DNA from 3 places in the Agrobacterium sp. A3-95 genome. Region 3 is predicted to be linked to each of the others. Evidence: predicted binding sites of a transcription regulator. Region 3 holds the regulator's gene; each other region holds the start of a gene.

Region 1 (4,354 bases), on a different contig from region 3:
TGCCAAGACGTCCTCCTACGGCCATTTCGGTCGCAAGGCGGGCCGTGACGGTTCCTTCTCCTGGGAGAAGCTCGATCTGGTGAAGCCGCTCAAGGAAGCTTTGAGCGCTTGAAGCATTTCCAGTAAAATTGCGTAGCGATTTTACGTCCGGAAAATGCGGGGACTTGTTCTAAGCCTTGTCATTCGACGGGGATTGAGAGATACCGGTTGCACCATTTGTAACCCGCATAGTGCCATTCAAGTGGCCCTGTGCGGGTTTAGTCTATTTGTTCTTGAGAGTATGACATGACGGAAGAGCGGCGTTCGCGCGCAACGGAAGCGTTTTTTGGCAGACGCAAGGGCAAGCCCCTGCGCAATCAGCAGATCGATACGATCGAAAACCTGCTGCCTTTGCTGAAAATCGATCTGGAAAGCGCGCCTCCGAAAAATCTCGTCGCTCTCTTTCCGGCGGATGTGAAATCGGTCCGTCTGGAAATCGGTTTCGGCGGCGGCGAGCACCTTGCCCACCGCGCGGTTGAAAATCCTGAGACCGGCTTTATCGGCGTCGAGCCCTTCGTCAATTCCATGGCCAAGCTTCTGGCAAGCGTGCGTGAAGGCGAGTTGATGAATATCCGCCTTTACGATGATGACGCGACGCAATTGCTGGATTGGCTGCCGGATGGGTCGATCAATCACATCGATCTTCTCTATCCCGATCCCTGGCCGAAGAAGAAGCACTGGAAGCGCCGTTTCGTTTCCGACGTCAATCTTGCCCGTTTCCATCGCGTCCTGAAACCCGGTGGCAAGTTCTGCTTTGCTTCCGATATCGATACCTACGTCAACTGGACGCTACAGCATTGCGCCCGCCACGGCGGTTTCGAGTGGACGGCGGCAAGTGCCGAGGACTGGCACACCCCCTATGCCAACTGGCCGGGGACGCGTTATGAGAACAAGGCGAAAAGAGAAGGCCGCAGCTCGGCCTATCTCACTTTCATTCGCATTTAACAGCTCGAACCGTCAGATATTCGCGTCCACTTCGGCAGCAACCGGAATGGAAGGCTGGGCGCCGGCGCGGGTGCAGGCAAGCGAGCCTGCGACTGCGGCGCGCTTCAGCGCCTTTTCGAAATCCATACCCTGATCGAGGCTGGCGGCGAGATAACCGCAGAATGTATCGCCAGCGCCAACAGTATCGACCGGCTCGATCTTGAGACCGGACGCCTTGAAGACCTTGCCGTTGCGAATGGCGATCACGCCATCAGCACCAAGCGTCACGATCAATGTCTGGCCGGTCTGCTCATGCAGGGATTTGAGTTCATTTTCCCGTTCGGAGGCTGAAAGTCCGTTTTTGCCGATCAGCAGTTCGAACTCGGTTTCATTGGCGATGACGATATCGGCAAGGCTGGCAAGGCGCGGTCCGTCCGCGGTCAGCGGCGCGGTGTTGATGATAGTGGTGATGCGTTTAGCCTTCGCGGCCGTCAGTGCTGCTTCGATTGAGGGTGCCGGCACCTCGAACTGAAGCATCAGAATATCGCCCGCTGCCATCTCCGCCACGGCTTTTGCGGCGTCGGATGCGGAAACTTCGCCATTGGCGGCGGGAATGACCGAGATCATGTTCTCCCCGCCTTCACCGATCAGGATTACGGCGGTTCCCGTGGGGCCGGGCGCGGTCTTGACGAGCGACAGATCGGTGCCGGCATCGCGCAGCAATGTCAGCGCTGGCGCGGCAAAGGTGTCATCACCCGTAGCGCCCGCCATTTTGACCGTTGCACCTGCGCGCCGTGCGGCAAGCGCCTGATTGGCTCCCTTTCCGCCGGCCGCCGTGGAAAAGGTCTCTCCCGTCACGGTTTCACCGGGTTTGGGCAGGCGTTTGGCGGTGGCGACGAGATCCATGTTGATGGAGCCGAAAACAGTAATCATCAGGGCATGTCCGTATGAAATTCAAAGCAAGGCGGCGACTTTGCCCGAGGGGATCACTCGTCGTCAACCACCCGCAACTTGGCCGTTCCTGCCCTGTTCTCTGCAAAGCGTCGCGCCTGCTCGATTTCGCTGTGGGAGGTCTCCTTTTCCGTCGGCGAAAAATCGAGGCCCTCGATCTTCTGGCCACGCGCCAGCACCTTGTCGGAGGAAATCAGCATCATATCGACATCTTTCTGCGCCAGCCCGAAATGGGCTTGCAGCTTGCGCGTCCGGTCGTCCAGCCGCCGCACGTCATCCATGAGAAGCGCGACTTCACCCTGAATGAGGTGCGCCTGCTCGCGCATGCGCTGGTCCTTCAGCACCGACTGGATAACCTGCACCGACAGCATCAAAAGCGATGGCGAGACAATGACGACACGGGCGCGATGGGCACGCTGCACGAGATATTCGAAATGCTGGTGAATATCGGCGAAGATCGATTCCGACGGCACGAAGATGAAGGCCGTATCCTGCGTTTCGCCGCGTATCAGATATTTCTCCGCCACGTCGCGAATATGCACTTCCATATCGCGGCGGAACTGCTGGGTCGCAGCCCGTTTGCCCTCGGGCGTTTCATCCGCCTTCAGCGCATTCCACGCCTCCAGGGGAAACTTGGCGTCGATGACGAGGGACGGGGCGTTGTTCGGCATCCTGATGATGCAATCCGGTCGGTAGCCATTCGAAAGCGTGGGCTGAAGCTGAAAGGCCCCGGCGGGAAGCGCATCGGCGATCAGCGCTTCCATGCGCGCCTGCCCGAAAGCGCCGCGCGTCTGCTTGTTGGAGAGGATCGCCTGAAGCCCGACCACGTCCTTTGCCAGATCCTGAATATTACCCTGGGCGGCATCGATAACCGCAAGCCGCTCCTGCAGGCGGCTTAGATTCTCGTGCGTCGACCGGGTCTGCTCGGTCAGCGTCTCGCCCAGCCGCTGCGACATGCCGTCGAGGCGCTGGTTGATCGTCTGGCCCATCTCGCTCTGGCGCGTGCCGAGCGTCTCGGCCATCGCCGCGATCCGGCCGTGCAGTTCCGACTGGGTTTTCAACAGATCGGAAATTTCACCATCGGCTTCCGCTTTTTTCCCACGACTTTTCGTGACCATCCAGAAAGCGGAAAGGCCGAAAACGAGAGCCGCAAGAAGCCCGCCGAAGCTGATGTCGACGGAGCCGGCCCGCAAGGCGGGATCGAGGAGAAAAGAGAAATCGATGCTCATGGCTAAATCTACCAGATTTCCAGTGATTCGTAAGATCAAAACAAGAACATTCATGCGGCGGAATTGAGTCGGGCAAAACCAGCCGAAGGTCTCTTTTCGACCGCGTATTTTTTATTTCCTCCGCGCAAGAGATACGTTATGGGAAGCCATGACTATCAAACCGCTTATCATTTTGCCCGATCCCGTGCTGCGCCAGCAATCAAGGCCCATCGAACAGGTGGATGCCGAAGTGTTGCGCCTTGCCGACGATATGCTCGAAACCATGTATGATGCGCCGGGTATCGGCCTTGCCGCCATTCAGGTGGGCGTGCCGCGCCGCATGCTGGTGATCGACGTTTCGCGCGAGGACGAGGAGAAAAAGCCGGTCGTCTTCATCAATCCGGAAATCCTCAGAGTGTCGGACGACGTCTCGGCCTATGAGGAAGGGTGTCTCTCCATTCCCGATTATTATGCCGAGGTAGAGCGTCCCGCATCCCTGACAGTGCGATATGTCGATCGTGACGGAAAGCAGCAGACGGTCGATGCGGACGGACTTCTGGCGACGTGTCTGCAGCATGAGATCGACCACCTGAACGGCATTCTGTTCATCGACCATATTTCGCGCCTGAAGCGAGAAATGGTCATCAAGAAATTCACCAAAGCAGCCCGCGCTAAGGTCTGATTCGTCTTAAATATTTAGACGGACCGGCATAGAGGGCAGGGGGCGATATGGCTCTTCGCATCATTTTCATGGGCACGCCGGATTTTTCCGTTCCCACGCTGCGTGCATTGGTGGACGCTGGTCACGAGGTCGTTGCCGTTTATACGCAGCCGCCGCGTCCAGGCGGTCGCCGTGGCCTCGATCTGCAGAAATCGCCGGTGCATCAGGCGGCCGAACTGCTGGGTCTGCCCGTGCTGACGCCGGTGAATTTCAAGGCCGAGGAAGACCGGCAGCAATTCAGGGAATTCAACGCCGATGTCGCTGTTGTCGTTGCCTATGGGCTGCTATTGCCCGAGGCGATCCTGAGCGGTACGCGTCTTGGCTGCTATAACGGCCACGCCTCGTTGCTGCCGCGCTGGCGCGGCGCTGCTCCCATTCAGCGGGCGATCATGGCTGGCGATGCCGAGACGGGCATGATGGTCATGAAAATGGAAAAGGGGCTGGATACCGGGCCGGTGGCGCTGACCGCCAAGGTCACGATCGGTGAGAATACCACGGCAGGTGAATTGCA
Region 2 (4,354 bases), on a different contig from region 3:
TATGCGCCCGGTGCAGCTGTTCGCCTCGACGCGACGTCCGTTTCTTCCGACGAGGCACTGATCCGGTTCGGCGGCATCGCGGTTGAGGGACAAGAGACGGCCCGTACCGTTCTCGACCTCAGCCCTTCCGGCGACCTTGCCGAGGCGGCCGCCAATCTGTTCGATTATCTCAAAGCAGCCGATGCGAGCGGTGCCGCGACAATCGCGGTCACAACCATTCCCGCACACGGTCTTGGAGAGGCGATCAATGACCGCCTTTCCCGCGCCGCCGCGCCGCGAGGCTGACGGTACTTCACCATTTCGCCCACCGTTTCAAATGACAGCGAGACGCCAATGACAATCGCAGCCCCCTCCCCCGACATCCTCGACCGCTTCACTGCCATTGTCGGCGAAAAAAATGCGGTGCGCGACGCTGTGGAAATGGCGCCGCGTCTTGTGGAGAATCGCGGGCTTTACCATGGTGCGTCACCGCTGCTGCTCAAGCCCGGCACTGTCGAGGAGGTTGCAGCCATCCTGAAGCTCGCCAGCGAGACCGGCACGCCCATCGTGCCGCAGACCGGCAATACTGGCCTTGTGGGTGGCCAGACGCCGCGTGCTGACGGAACCGACATCCTCCTCTCGCTCGAGCGCATGAACCGTATCCGCGACATCGATCCGGTCGCCAACACCATCGTTGCGGATGCCGGCTGCATTCTCGACGACATCCACAAGGCCGCATCGACCGTGGAGCGGATGTTCCCGCTGTCGCTCGGTTCGCAGGGCTCGTGCCGCATCGGCGGTAATCTGGCCACAAATGCCGGCGGCACGGCAGTTCTCGCTTATGGCAATATGCGCCAGCTTTGCCTGGGGCTTGAAGTGGTGCTGCCGACAGGTGAAATCTGGGACGGGCTTCGCCGGCTGAAAAAGGACAATACGGGTTACGATCTGCGCGATCTCTTCATCGGTTCGGAAGGCACGCTCGGCGTTATCACCGGTGCGGTGCTGAAGCTTTTCCCCGTGCCGCTCGGCCATCAGGTGGGTTTTGCCGGTCTTCGATCCACTGAGGACGCGTTGAAGCTGTTCGAAATGGCCTCAAACCTCTGCGGCACGGCGCTGACCGGTTTTGAGCTGATGCCGCGCATCGGCGTGGAATTCACCGCCAAACATATTCCCGGCGTGCGCGATCCGCTACAAACGCCGCATGACTGGTACGCGCTCATCGATATCTCCACCTCCGATTCGGCTGAGACGGCTGAAACAATGATGCAATCGCTGCTGGAGCGCGGTTTTTCGGCCGGGCTGGTCGAGGATGCGGTGATCGCTTCTTCGGAAGCGCAGCGTCAGGCGCTCTGGCATATGCGCGAAAGCATGTCGGATGCGCAAAAGCCGGAAGGCGGCTCTATCAAACACGACGTTTCCGTTCCGGTGTCGAAGATACCGGAATTCATGGCAACGGCGGAAAAGGCCGTTCTTGCCGCCATTCCCGGCGCCCGCGTCTGCGCCTTCGGCCATCTGGGCGATGGCAACATCCACTACAATATTTCCCAGCCGGTTGGTGCGGACAAAGCTGAATTCATCGGTCGCTGGCGGGATATGAACGAGATCGTGCACGGCATCGTACTGTCGCTCGGCGGCTCGATTTCGGCAGAACATGGCATCGGCCAGTTGAAGCGCGACGAGCTGGCCACGATCAGGCCTGGCATTGAAATGGACCTGATGCGACGCATCAAACACGCCTTTGACCCCGCCGGCATTATGAACCCCGGCAAGGTGATCACCGCCCGCTAGGGACAGCAGCTTCATCATCGTTGCAGGTTAGTTGGAAGTTCTCGCCGTCCAGGCGGGAACCAGTTCCGCATTCAGGCGGCGCGGCTTTTGCGCGTGCACGAGCTGTGTCAGGCCCATGCCGGATTTTGCGATCGCCACCGCATGTTTCTTCGGCATCAGGTAGCCGCATTCCAGGGGAGGACGTCGGCGCACTATCCGGCTGAAAAAGGGCCGCTTGTGATACCGGGACGGCGAGAAACGCGCGGGCTCGGCACAGACAGCCACATATTCGAGAATCTCTTCGATCCAGCCGCTCTGCGGACGCGCACCCGGTTCGACCAGCAGGATCCAATGCCCGCGCGCCGAGCGCATGACATCCTCAATATCCCACTGCGCATAAAAACGGCAACCAGCGGCATCGGCGACGCGCGACGATCCATCGCGCGAACCGTGATCAAGGATCACAACGTCGCTTACCAGCCCTTCCACGGCCCCGGTTACAAGCGCAGACAGCGTATGCGCCAGTTCCGGTTCCTGATCCCGGCATTCCATTATGACTGTCAACATATGCATAGCTCTAACGCATCGCACAATAAATTGCCACTGCACTGGATGTCAGAAAATCCGCGACCGTTCAGGCTTAACCCTAGCCCACCTTCAGGTGGGATTGATACAAACAGGACCCCGGTGGCGGGTTGGTCAGCTATCGATTTTGCATTTTTTGTTCTTGTAATGTTCTCGTTTCTGCGGTAGGAACTTAATCATTCGAAGAGGCAATGAAACGCCGGTTCGAGTGGAAACGGTTTAGGGCGTTGGCTTGCCTTGAGAGGCGTGCGGCACCCTGGGAGCATCCAGATGAGAGACCATACGCTTTCGGGGCAGGCTGCTTTCCAGCCGAGCCATACGCCTGACATTGCCAATGCGTTGGCCGATGCATCGGGTCTGCGCATCGAGATCGACCGTCGTCGCGGGCGTGGTGCCGGACTTAACCCGGGCGGGCGCTTCGAGGCCTTGCAGCGGGAGGTTTTCGACGATGGCTGGCAGACCCTCGAGGAGCTGCCGGAGTTCCGCACCGAAGTGCAGGTGGAAAAGCCGCGCAGCATCATCAGCCGCAACGAATCGCCTGACATCCCTTTCGACCGTTCCATCAATCCCTATCGCGGCTGCGAACATGGCTGCATCTACTGTTTCGCCCGTCCGACGCACAGCTATATGGGGCTTTCTGCGGGGCTGGATTTCGAGGCGAAGCTTTTCGCCAAGCCGGATGCGGCAAAGCTGCTCGAAAGGGAGCTGGCGAAGCCCGGCTACAAGCCGCGCGTCATTGCCATCGGCACCAATACCGACCCCTATCAGCCGATCGAGCGCGAATGGCGCATCATGCGGCAGATACTGGAAGTGCTGGCAAAGGCCGACCATCCCGTCGCCATCGTCACCAAATCGGCCCTGATCAAGCGGGATATCGATATTCTCGCGCCCATGGCCAAGAAAGGTCTCGTCAAGGTTGGTATTTCCGTGACGACGCTGGACCGCAAGCTGGCACGCAGCATGGAACCGCGCGCCGCCACGCCCGAAAAGCGGCTGGAAGCGGTCAAGGCGCTGACGGATGCCGGCATTCCCGTGGCGGTGATGATGGCACCTGTCATTCCCGCACTCAACGATCATGAGATCGAACGCATTCTCGAAGCCGGCAAGGCCGCTGGCGCAACGGAGGCCTCCTACGTGCTGCTGCGCCTGCCGCTGGAGGTCAGCCCGCTCTTCCGCGACTGGCTGCTGCGCAACTATCCGGACCGCTACCGGCATGTCATGTCGCTGGTGCGCTCCATGCGCGACGGCAAGGATTACGATGCGGAATTCGGAAAACGCATGAAGGGTGCTGGTCCCTATGCATGGCAGATCGGCAGGCGTTTCGAAATGGCGACGAAACGGCTTGGCCTCATCCGCCGCGGCATTCACCTGCGCGACGATATCTTCGTGCCGCCGGGAGGTGCCGGCGTGCAATTGTCGCTGCTTTGAAAATATGAGGCCCGCTTGGCCGATCGAATGCGCATTACGATGCGCGCAACGATACCCGGCGGTGCAGACACATAAGGAGTGGCAGCCCTTTCCTGTTGACGGGGCCATACTCTTGACGAAATGCCCGGCGGGTTTTCCCTGGCCCGTCGGACATCACCCCCGGAACCCGCCGCCTCGCGTGCGATCGTTTTTCCTCCGCCGCCCCGTTGGAGGATCAAAGGTCATGACGACCTAAGGGGCACGGTTGGCCACGCCCCTTGACCCCGGCTGGCCGCGCCCGTCATCGCCCGCTTCCGGGGGCTTGCAGGAGATCGGGTGTGTGTGCAAGTTTCTGCCGCATGAAACGCCGCACCACACCCGATTCTCCTGCCCTCTTTGATCTCGCCGATACGGGCCCCGATTTCTCCTTCGAACTTGAAGCGAGGAAGAAGGGGCTTTGGCCCGTGGCCGGCACGGATGAGGCAGGCCGGGGGCCTCTCGCGGGACCAGTGGTTGCGGCAGCTGTCATTCTCGATCCCGACAATATTCCTGGTGGTCTTGACGATTCCAAGAAACTGACCAAGCTGAAACGGGAAAGCCTGTTTCTGCAAATCAT
Region 3 (4,354 bases):
TGCGGCTCTCCGGCCTTGCCCATATCGTTGCCATATCCGGGCTCAACATGGCACTGGCCTCCGGCATATTCTTTGTTGGCCTGAGACTGGCTTTCAGCCTGTTTCCCGCCTTTGCGCAGCGCTGGCCGGTCAAGAAGATCGCGGCTTTCGCGGCACTGCTGATGACGCTTGCCTATTATCTGATTTCCGGTTTCGCCGTTTCCGCCGAGCGTGCCTGGCTGATGATGTCTGTGATGCTGATCGCGGTCCTTTTCGATCAGCCATCACTCAGCCTCAGAAACGTTGCCATTTCCGCCCTGATCATTCTGGCTTTCTCGCCCTCGGAAATCATGGGTCCGAGTTTTCAGATGTCATTTGCGGCCACCATAGCGCTTGTTTCGGCCTATGCCTTCTGGAGCCGTTGGCGTACGGATCGCGAGCGGCTGTTCATCGGGCGCAAGCCCGCATGGCTGAAGGTGGCGGAAATGATGGGCGCGGTCATTGGCGGCGTTATCACGACGTCGCTGATCGGGGGCCTTTCTACGGCGATCTATTCGGTCGAACATTTTCACCGTGTCACCACCTATGGACTGTTCGCCAATCTGGCTGCAATGCCGCTCATGTCGCTGATCGTCATGCCATTCGCTCTTATCGCCATGCTGCTGATGCCCTTCGGGCTCGACGCGCCGTTCCTGAAGATCATGGGGTATGGCATGGCACTCGTCATCGAGGTTGCAAACGAGGTGGCCTCCTGGGGCGGCAGCGCAGCGACGGGGCGTCCGCACGGCTGGTTTATCGGTTTGGCTTCGGTGGGTTTCCTGCTGCTGACATTGCTGCGCAGCCGGCTTGCGCTTCTTGGCATCCCGTTTCTGCTCTTCGCCTTCGGTGTGTCGGCAGTTACGGCCTATCGTGATCTGCCGGATCTATTGATTCACGAGGACGGCGACTTGGTGGCACTCCTGGAGGGCGGCAAGGTCTCAACCACAAAAGCCCGTCCGCAGGGCTTCGTTTACGGCCAGTGGCAAAGGGCGCTGCTGCTGCCGGAAAAAACCGTGCCGCCAGATTTTATAAATGGTGAGAGCATCGCAAATAATGCTGGTTCTGACTCGAGATCGAAACTGTCGCCGGAAGACATGGCTGTGGTGGTACGCGAGATGACGGCGGCGCTCAAAGGCGCCAAAGCTGGCGTCTTCACCTGCAGGAAAGACATATGGTGCGTAGCGAGCGCCGCAAGCGGAGAGTGGGTCGTCGTTCTGAAAGATGGCCGCTTCGCCGGAAAAGCCTGCGATATTGCCGATATCGTCGTTGTTTCCCGCAGAACCTCTTTTTCGCAGTGCCGCTCGGGTGCACTCCTGCTCAGCCGTGACATCTTGCGGCGTCTCGGTTCTGTGGAAATAGATTTTGCTGACAAGAGGGAGGAGGGTGTGGCGAGCGGGCTGCGCGCCGCAATCGCCGGAACGGACAGGCCCTGGAGCCAGCACCGTTATTACGACTGGAAAAGCGGACGTTTCGACCGTGATCTACCGCAGCCCATCATCCGGCTGCTGGCGGCGTCGCAATGACTGCCGCCAGCATGGATCAACGGGCCTTGGCGCGCAAATCTTCAGTCAATTCGCCGATCTCGCCAACTTCCTCTTCATGACCAGCGTCGCGCCAGCTCTCCTTCAAACCGGCCTCGTACCATTCTTGCATGGCAGGCAGGGTGAGCAGCCGGTCGCAATAGGCTTTCGCTGCTGGCGAAAGATCCGCACTGCCATAGGTCTGGAAACGGAATGCAACCGGGCAGAAGAAAGCATCGACCGCCGTGAACTTTTGACCGGCAAGATATGGCCCGCCGAATTTTGTGAGACCCTCGCTCCACAATGCATCGATCCGCTTTATATCGGCTTTAAGCCCGGCATCGCCGCCCCTTGGTTTGACCCGAATGCCCACCGACATGGGATAGAGATTGCGCAGCGAGGAAAAGCCGGCATGCATCTCACTTGCGGCCGAACGCGACCAGGCCCTTGCATGCTTGTCGCTTGCCCAGACGCCCTGGTGTCTTTCAGCAAGATATTCGACGATCGAAAGCGTTTCCCAAACCGTCATACCCTCGTCGACTAGGCAGGGCACCTTGCCCGTCGGCGAAAAGGAGGAGAAGGAGACGCCTTCGCCGAACGGAATGAGCTTTTCATCAAAGGCGATACCGAGCGTGCGCATCAATACCCACGGCCGCAGCGACCATGAAGAATAGTTCTTGTTGGCTATATAAAGATCGTACATGGCGTATCTCCCGGATATGACGCGTATTTCTACACCTGCCAAGCGTTCACGGAATATCGAAAATTATCCATGGCTCCCATAAACGACGTTGATGAATGGTGATGTGGGGTCGCTGAGAGCGCGCCTTGCGACAAGTCACCCTTTGGTGACCACTAAAACTGACTGCGCAACACGACAGAACAACGTCGCTAAAAAACAGCGGATGTGATCGCTTCGACAATTACAGCGAGCAGCCCATTCGCCACCACGCCCGTAGCGAAACCGAAGCATCTTTATGGAGCAGGAACTCAGTTTAGAAAGGGCAACGCGCATAGGCTGAATGGCGCATATCCTCGTGCACCCGCAAAAGCACGCCACGTTTGGAAACAGCCAAACCCGATATAGGCGCCATCTTCACGATGACGCCTATTGTAAAGTGAATACGTTCGGTTCGATAAGATCAATGGTAGCGGCGGATCAGCCCAACCAGCTTGCCCTGAATTTTCACCCGGTCGGGCCCGAAGATACGGGTCTCATAGGCTGGGTTTGCCGCCTCGAGCGCAATGGAGGCACCCTTGCGGCGGAAGCGCTTCAGCGTGGCTTCCTCGTCATCCACCAGAGCCACAACGATGTCCCCGGGATTGGCAGTGTTGCCGTTGCGGATGATGACTGTGTCGCCGTCGAAAATGCCGGCCTCGATCATCGAATCACCCTTGACCTCAAGCGCGTAATGTTCGCCCGTGCCAAGCATGTCTACTGGCACGGCCACATCATGGGTGTTGTTCTGGATGGCGGAAATCGGCACGCCCGCAGCGATGCGGCCCATGACCGGCACGGTGACAGCCCCGCCCAGATCATTGGCCGGCGTCTTGGGGGCAGGGGCCGGTTCCGGCATTTTGGGCTTGCCAAGGCTGCCTTCGATAACGCTCGGCGAAAAGCCGCGCTGCGGCCTTGCACCCGGCGTATAAGCCTCTGGCAGCTTGATGACTTCCAGCGCCCGAGCTCTATTCGGTAGCCGACGAATGAACCCGCGCTCTTCGAGAGCGGTTATCAGGCGGTGGATGCCGGATTTCGAAGCAAGATCGAGTGCGTCCTTCATTTCATCGAAGGAGGGCGGCACGCCGGACTCTTTCATTCGTTCATGAATGAAGAGAAGCAATTCCTGCTGTTTGCGCGTGAGCATGAGGAAAACACCCTTTAGAATCGTAGTGGAAGTCGTGAAACAAATACAGAACGAACACTATATGTTCCATATGTGTTCTGCAATCCCCTAAAATTTCGTGAAGGTGCCATCTGTTGCTGTGATGATTTGCCTCATAGCACGCAATTGTGCTTTTGTGCGGTCGAAACCGTCCCGGCATGCTCCGGGCGGAAGGCCAGCAGGATACATGTCATGACGAAACCCTATAGCGTTGACCATCTCGTTTTGCCCGTGGAAGTCATAGGCGTCGCCGTGAAGCGCCTCGTCAGTCTTGGCTTTACGGTTGCGCCGGAGGCTCTGCATCCTTTCGGCACCCAAAATGCCTGCGTATTTTTCGCCGACGGCACCTATCTGGAGCCGCTCGCAATTGCTGATCCGGCTAAATATAATGCCTCAATAGAGAGGGGTGATGTGTTCACCGGCAGGGATGTGGCCTTCCGGCAACGGGACGGGCAGGAGGGTTTTTCGGCTCTTGTCGCCAGGACTGAAGACGCCTTGGTTGACCATGAGCGGTTTCGGGCAGCCGGCCTTTCGGCGGGCGATGTTTTCGAGTTTTCGCGGCCTGTTCGGATGCCGGATGGCTCGCAAGGCGAGGCGGCGTTCCGGCTGGCTTTTGCGGCAAGCGGGGCGGCCGCGGATTTCTTTTTGTTCAGTTGTCAACGGCTTCAAGCCCTTCAGGGCGATCGCACCATGCTGGAGCGCCACGCCAATGGTGTCACCGGCCTGAGTGAAATCGTCCTGTTTTCCGGCGGCGACATGAAGGTGGCGGGCCTGATCGAGACAGTGTTTGCCTGTGAAGGCAAATGGTCTCCGGGCGGTGATATGGTTTTTGCGACCGGCAATGCCAGCATCAGATTGACCGGAAAACCGGCTTTCAGCGGGCCGGCCCTGAATGCTCAGGATGGCAACGAAGGCGGATTGCGCGGCGCGGGC

Evidence for each region. The regulator LexA, encoded in region 3, represses DNA repair genes until DNA is damaged. The targets are predictions, from matches to a motif close to TGTTCNNNNTGTGTTCNG.
Region 1: a site for LexA is predicted at 3,175-3,192, ahead of ACQZ5Y_RS04075 (DNA recombination protein RmuC). Genes of this name have one in related genera too.
Region 2: a site for LexA is predicted at 2,469-2,486, ahead of ACQZ5Y_RS02545 (PA0069 family radical SAM protein). Genes of this name have one in related genera too.

What each region holds. Positions count from the first base shown of each region.
Region 1 is NZ_JBNWDR010000001.1:818,355-822,708, reverse strand. Features, by position in the region: gene metK (methionine adenosyltransferase) at 1-112, shown strand, start outside; gene trmB (tRNA (guanosine(46)-N7)-methyltransferase TrmB) at 286-984, shown strand; gene ACQZ5Y_RS04080 (ribokinase) at 997-1,896, opposite strand; gene ACQZ5Y_RS04075 (DNA recombination protein RmuC) at 1,950-3,143, opposite strand; gene def (peptide deformylase) at 3,292-3,804, shown strand; gene fmt (methionyl-tRNA formyltransferase) at 3,852-4,354, shown strand, end outside.
Region 2 is NZ_JBNWDR010000001.1:490,730-495,083, forward strand. Features, by position in the region: gene ACQZ5Y_RS02530 (L-threonylcarbamoyladenylate synthase) at 1-285, shown strand, start outside; gene ACQZ5Y_RS02535 (FAD-binding oxidoreductase) at 334-1,767, shown strand; gene ACQZ5Y_RS02540 (hypothetical protein) at 1,795-2,313, opposite strand; gene ACQZ5Y_RS02545 (PA0069 family radical SAM protein) at 2,602-3,759, shown strand; gene ACQZ5Y_RS02550 (ribonuclease HII) at 4,098-4,354, shown strand, end outside.
Region 3 is NZ_JBNWDR010000009.1:229,324-233,677, forward strand. Features, by position in the region: gene ACQZ5Y_RS22170 (ComEC/Rec2 family competence protein) at 1-1,541, shown strand, start outside; gene ACQZ5Y_RS22175 (glutathione S-transferase family protein) at 1,558-2,241, opposite strand; gene lexA (transcriptional repressor LexA) at 2,681-3,403, opposite strand; gene ACQZ5Y_RS22185 (VOC family protein) at 3,614-4,354, shown strand, end outside.